2 regions of the Paenibacillus sp. FSL R5-0928 genome follow, and region 1 is predicted to be linked to the other one. Evidence: riboswitches for the same ligand, from Rfam matches in the RefSeq annotation. Region 1 holds a riboswitch; the other holds the start of a gene.
What was found. A riboswitch is a leader RNA that binds a small molecule or an ion and turns the genes downstream of it on or off. The one in region 1 is predicted to bind preQ1.
Positions count from the first base shown of each region.

Region 2: another riboswitch for preQ1. It lies ahead of MKZ16_RS06175 (queuosine precursor transporter); the one in region 1 lies ahead of queF (preQ(1) synthase).

Region 1 covers NZ_CP150225.1:3,870,577-3,873,994, reverse strand. The annotation lists gene murB (UDP-N-acetylmuramate dehydrogenase) at 1-588, shown strand, start outside; gene MKZ16_RS17335 (hypothetical protein) at 652-987, opposite strand; PreQ1 riboswitch class I at 1,253-1,296, shown strand; gene queF (preQ(1) synthase) at 1,460-1,933, shown strand; gene queC (7-cyano-7-deazaguanine synthase QueC) at 1,963-2,625, shown strand; gene MKZ16_RS17320 (6-carboxytetrahydropterin synthase) at 2,625-3,107, shown strand; gene queE (7-carboxy-7-deazaguanine synthase QueE) at 3,100-3,418, shown strand, end outside.
Region 2 covers NZ_CP150225.1:1,410,816-1,414,233, reverse strand. The annotation lists gene MKZ16_RS06180 (AMP-binding protein) at 1-789, opposite strand, end outside; gene MKZ16_RS06175 (queuosine precursor transporter) at 1,069-1,782, opposite strand; PreQ1 riboswitch class I at 1,793-1,838, opposite strand; gene MKZ16_RS06170 (methyl-accepting chemotaxis protein) at 2,205-3,418, shown strand, end outside.

The DNA.
Region 1 (3,418 bases):
GATGTTTCCAGATATGCACTTGATAAGGAGCTTACGGGTCTTGAGTTCGCCTGTGGCATTCCAGGAACAGTTGGTGGAGCGCTCTATATGAACGCAGGTGCTTATGGCGGTGAGATCAAAGATGTCCTGCATAGTGCACTAGCTATAAATAAGAACGGGCAATTGGTAACTCTGCAAGGTGATGAGCTGCAATGGGGTTACAGAAAAAGCGTGTTCGCAAGCGGTGAGTACATTGTACTTGAGGCCAAATTTGCTATGACTTCCGGTGATGTTTTAACGATCAAGGCAAAAATGGATGAACTAACTTATTTACGTGAATCGAAGCAACCGCTTGAGTATCCATCCTGTGGGAGTGTATTTAAGCGGCCTCCAGGCCGTTTTGCAGGTCAGTTAATTCAAGAGAGCGGCTTACAGGGTACAAGAATCGGCGGTGCTGAGGTATCCAAGAAGCATGCGGGATTTATTGTGAATGCAGATAATGCAACAGCCAGTGATTACATCGGGCTAATCCACCATGTAAGAGCGACTGTGAAGGATAAATTCGGTGTAGAGCTGGAAACTGAAGTGGAGATCATTGGAGAAGAATAAATGATAAGCAAAAAGAGCCCACAATCGCTGTGGGCTCTTTTTGCTTATCATAATCATGTTCGTTTAATCTACTGAAAGGGTGTAATTAGCTCTGTCCGTAGTTATTTCTGCCTTGCGGTCGGCTAAGTCTACGATTTGAAGACCTTCAACAGCTAAATCATAAGTGGATTGTGGCAGGGATACCAGTTCACCATCGGCGTTAAGTGTGCTGCCGAAACCTCTTAATATCAGTGCACTTCCAAGATATTCATCAATAACATCGTCTGCACTCCGGAAATCTACGGACTCTAAATTGAAATGAACTTTATCCAAATCACGAAGTTCTTTCTTTTCAATAGCGATTGTTTCATTCAAATGATTGTTAAGCCAATCCATAAGCTGCTGTATACTTTGTTCCATAAAATGCTCCCACCCTTAGCTCGAAGATTATTATGAATAAGTTACCCTTTTCTTAGGATTTGAATCCTTTTTTTTGCCGCATCTTAATTAACCATATGAATAATTCATGTGATTAAAAAGAAATTCACGATCAAATGGCATTGTTTTTGAACTTCATAAACTCTACGTACGTAAAGAGTAGAACTTGTCAGGAGCGGGCTACCCATGGTATAGTTCAAGACGCAATATGCTTTATGCTTTAAGAAGAAGTCTGCACTAAAGTTGTGCAGGAGAGGTTCGCGAACTCCCTCTATAAAAAACTAAGAATATATTAAACAGTACAAGCGGTTGCTGTCCTTTATCCGGACGTTGCTTCCGTTTCTTCTTAGTGGAGCCAAGTTTTCGAAATCTCGTTCTTCTTTCCATTACCGGCCAAGGCCGAAGGAAAAGAGAGGGGTTTTTTGTCGTGTCAGAAGGAAGATTGAAAGAGGAAATGCAAGAAGTTACTTTGCTTGGTAATCAGGGAACACAGTACAAGTTTGGTTATGATCCAGACATTTTGGAGGTGTTTGATAACAAACATCCCGGACGTGATTATTTTGTTAAATTCAACTGCCCTGAGTTCACTAGCTTGTGTCCTGTAACGGGTCAGCCGGATTTTGCCACGCTGTATATTTCGTATATTCCTGAACAAAAAATGGTGGAATCCAAATCATTAAAGCTGTATCTGTTTAGCTTCCGCAACCATGGTGACTTTCATGAGGACTGTGTCAACATTATTATGAATGATCTGATCTCATTGATGGATCCGCGTTACATTGAGGTATGGGGCAAGTTCACTCCGCGCGGAGGCATTTCAATTGATCCTTATTGCAACTATGGAAGACCGGGTACGAAGTATGAGGCGATGGCGGAACACCGCTTAATCAATCACGACCTCTATCCAGAAAAAGTGGACAACCGCTAAATTCCAACTTGTGATAAGGAGAGATTCATATGAACAAAAAAGCACTCGTCGTATTCAGCGGCGGACAAGATAGCACCACTTGCCTGGTTTGGGCATTGCAGCAGTATGAGGAAGTGCAGGTAGTTACCTTCAACTATAATCAACGTCATGCGGCTGAAATCGAAGTTGCAACTGAGATAGCAGCTAAGTTTAATGTGAAACAGCATATTCTTGATCTGGGGCTGCTTAATCAGCTGGCACCCAATGCACTTACCCGTCAGGATATAGATATCGTGGCTGGGGAAGGGGATGAGCTTCCAAGTACTTTCGTCGATGGACGGAATTTGTTGTTTTTATCTTTTGCCGCAATATTAGCTAAACAACTGGGGTACTCCCATATCGTCACTGGGGTTTGCCAAACGGACTTTAGCGGTTATCCGGACTGCCGTGATGTTTTTGTGAAATCATTGAATGTTTCGCTGAACTTATCTATGGACTATGAGTTTGCGATCCACACTCCCCTAATGTGGCTGGATAAAAAAGAAACGTGGAAAATGGCCGATCAACTGGGGTATTTTGATTATGTTCGCGAACACACACTGACCTGTTACAACGGTATTATTGGCAGTGGCTGCGGTACTTGTCCAGCCTGTCTATTGCGTCAGCGTGGTCTTGAGCAATATGAGGCGGAGAGAATGGAGGCCGGTTCTTAATGCTTAACGAGGTTTCAGTCTGCAAAATATTTACGTTCGATGCGGCACACCAGTTAGTGGGACACAAAGGGAAATGCAGCAATCTGCACGGACATACTTATAAGCTCGAAGTAGTGCTTAAGGGCAAACCTATGGCCGCGGAAGGCCACTCGGATGAAGGCTTCGTCATTGATTTCAGCGATATCAAAATGACAGTACAACAAAGCCTTGTAGATCGTTTAGATCACGCTTTTCTTGCTATGGGAAATGAACCTGTGTTAGAGACGTTAACGAATACGGGCTCCAAAGTAGCCTTATTGTCTTTCCGCACCACAGTGGAGAATATGTCTTCATATATTGCCTACAAGCTTAAGCAAGCAGGGTTGCCTTTATACTCGGTAAAGCTATGGGAGACTCCAACCTCTTGGGCAGAGGTGCTGGCTGAAGATGTTCCGGATGAAGGGCCATCCTACCGTTTGTATGGAGGCTGTGACTGTGAGTAAGATTCCTGTAATTGAAATGTTCGGTCCAACTATTCAAGGCGAAGGTGCGGTAATTGGAGTGAAGACGATGTTTGTCCGCACCTATGGCTGCGATTATCGCTGCGGCTGGTGTGACTCCGCTTTTACTTGGGATGGTACGGCTAAGAATAAGGTTCGCATGATGGAAGCAGAAGAAATCATAAATGAATTATTGGCGTTAGCTGGAGATAATTTCGACTGTGTTACGATTTCAGGCGGTAATCCTGCCTTGATTGGTGAAGGAATGGGTACCTTCATCAACCTGCTTCATGAGCGTGGAATAAAAGCAGCGA
Region 2 (3,418 bases), 2.5 Mb from region 1:
ATCAATCTGTATCTGCCCAGGTACAGCCTGCTGCATCATGGATTCGATCATTGTTGGTACGACAAACAGCACCACACCCGGAATTTGATGGCACAGCTCTAACACCTTCGTGGCACTAAATTTTTGTGTGATATGAAAGGTTGCTCCACAATATAGACTCTGCATTACGGCGAATAAGGATAGGGAATGCACAAATGGACCTGGTGCCAAAACATCCTTCATCGCGTCCAATTCAAAAGCAATATTCGAGACCTCAAAGCTTTTTAACCATGATAAATGGGTACGCATATAACCTTTGGGCAACCCGGTTGTGCCTGAAGTAAAGCCAATAAATAATAATTCATTCGTCTCATCCAACTCAGCCTCCGGCTTCAGGGCAGCCAGCCACTGATCATAGGAACCTGTTCGTTCATTTGAGAAGATCAATGTTTGGATTATTACTTGATCCTTGAAGACCAGATTCTTTGCGGCTTCCGGCTCGGCAAAAATCATTGTCGGCTGGCACTGCTCTATAATAACCTGCAGTTCATTAGCACTCCATTTGGGATCTAAGGGAATGGGAACACATCCCGCATAAATCGCCCCCAAAAAAACCTCAACAAATTCAATACGATTCGTAGATAAAATCGCGATTTTGTCATGCCTCAGACCCTTTTGCTGTAAGCCATTCGCGATTCTCCGCATCGTTTCTACTAATGTGGCATAGGTATGACTTGCTTGGTCATGGGTTAAGGCAATGCTGTCGGGCTGCTGTGCTGCATGACGCAGTATAGGCACTACTAGATTCATCCTTGATCACACCTGTTCGTAATTTCTGTGACTACCGATTATATACATTCTCTTCAATCGGACTGCCTCGCAAGTCCAGCCCAGACCAAAGGATATGTGATAAGCGCCATCGCAGGCGCTCCTGTTAAACTAATCCGCTAGAATTGCTACGATAGCTTATTTTAGCTTTATATTATTTTTATGTACACATTTTTCATGCAACTATTAAGTCCATCCTACAACTAAAAAAATAGCCAGCACGCATCGATTATGATCGGTACGCGCTGGCTGTATTGTTGTTTAGTCCTTCTTTTGAACAGATGATGGTGTACCCTCTTCAGCAAAAGTAAAGGTTCGGGCGATATATAAGATAGGTGTGCTTACTGCGGTTAGTAAGAACTTCGCTAGATAAGTTGTAAGCAAAATTTCAAGCCATACATTCCAGTCATACAAGCCCGCAAACGCAATGGTGCAGAAGATAAGTGTATCCACAAAGGAGCTAATCATCGTACTGCCGTTGGAACGAATCCACAGCTGACTTGAGGTGCTGTAATATTTACGAATCCAAGAGTACAACCGAACATCTAGGAACTGACTAATGAAGTAAGCAGTAAGACTACCCAAAGCTAGTCGAGGCATCAGCCCAAAAATCGTCTCCAAAGAAGACTGAGCGATATCGGTCTCCTGCGGCTTAAATACTAGTACCATCTGCATAATGACTGTAGTCATAAGCAAGGTGAAGAAACCAAACCAGACCGCTTTACGTGCTTCCGCTCTTCCGTACTTCTCATTAAGTAAATCGCTGGTCATATATAAAGTGACATACATCGTATTTCCGAGTGTCATCACAATATCAAATGGCATAGCAATCGTCTTAGCTACCTGAATGTTAGCAATTACAGTAGCAATACCTACCCAGGCATACATTCCACTTTTCCCGAACAGGCGGTAACAGAGCAGAAAAAAAGCAAAATTGACAATAACAAATAAAACTCCCCACAGCAAATTAAACATATTACTGAAATTCCTCCTAGTTTTGTTTACGCGGGATGGTTACGAACCGCGGCTTACAATATTAAATTTTCGGAACAAAACATTAATACTCTATCACAATAGCGCTAAACAATCCATAAAAATAATATTTTTATATGAAATTGGTAGTTCCAGTTCTTTTTTTTCGACAATTATCTAAAATAGTCAGCAATAATTCATTTTTTTCAGAAAAAAATGCTCTATAGGACAAAACTTTCACTATTCATCCAGAGGTTAATTCTATAGAATAGTATCAAACACCTTATTCCCGATCCATTTAGTAGAAATATGACATAACTATGGAATATATCTCGGGTCGCCAATTTCCAGCAGTTGGCATGGAGTATCTAGTGAAGACCAAAAAAGAAATGACCTCACCGTCCATAAAAAAAGGAGAGAACGATATGTTTCGTATCAAGCATTCGATCAGTCGCAAATTTACGCGTTTATTATTTGTTGTTCTGTTGCTCACGTCTCTTTTGTTAAGCACCAGCTTCTATTTTATCTCTATCAGTATCTTCAACAGCTATGTTATGCCGCAGATTAACAAAATCCTTACTGCCGCTGCTCAGGACGTATATAAGAATCTCAACGTAATGCACGCCCAGCAAACCCTAAATAAGAACGATCAGTCTGCCACCAATCTCGAGTTCTATTTTCAGGAAAAGAGGAAACAACATGGAGTGGAAACCATTTTTCTGGTCAATCTGAAAGGGAAAGAAGCTGAGATTCTATCCGCAGATCACGATGCAAAATTGCAACGGGCAGAAAGTGTCACCGTATCCTCTGCAATGCAACAAGCCTCTAAAGGAAAAACTGGACTAAGCGATACATATAGCGACGCGCATGGTATACATAAAACAGCTTATATCGGTATTCCCGGAAGTACGATGATCATCGGTGTAAGCAGTGACGTAAGCTTCATTCAAGAAAAAACAGACAGCATTCTATGGACAAGTGCCGGCATCACACTTCTGACGTTGATCATCGGCCTAACTGGTGCATGGTTTATGAGTGTGCGTATAACACGTCCAATCTCAAAACTGGCAGCTTATAGTGCCCGGCTCGCAGAGGGAGATTTCACCGAAGAATTATCAATTAAAGGAAATGACGAAGTTGCACAGTTGTCCGTAAGCTTCCAAGCGATGACCCAACGCCTGAAAGAAATGATCGGACATGTACTGGTAACCTCTAATACTGTCGTTGCAGATTCCAACTCTTTAAAAGAACGTGTTGAGGTTCTCAATGATATGGCAGAACACTCCAGCTCATCGGTAGTAGAAATCGGCAAAGGTAGTACGACTATCGCTAGCAGTGCATCAGATAACTCGAGAGCAATGGAAGAAATCAATTTAGGCATTCAAAGTATTGCCTCAGCAGCGAATGAAGTCACGGAGCAAATCAGTGAGGCTTCCGCTGAAGCAAGTGGCGGTAATGAAATTGCTCAAAGCGCTGTGCTGCAAATGCGCCAGGTTGAACGTGCTTCCCTACAGTCACTGGATCAGTTACAAATCATGAATGAGCGTTCAGTAATGATCGGAGAAGTCGTTCACAGCATTACTGAAATTACGAAACAAATCCAAATGCTGTCGCTGAATGCTTCAATTGAAGCTGCACG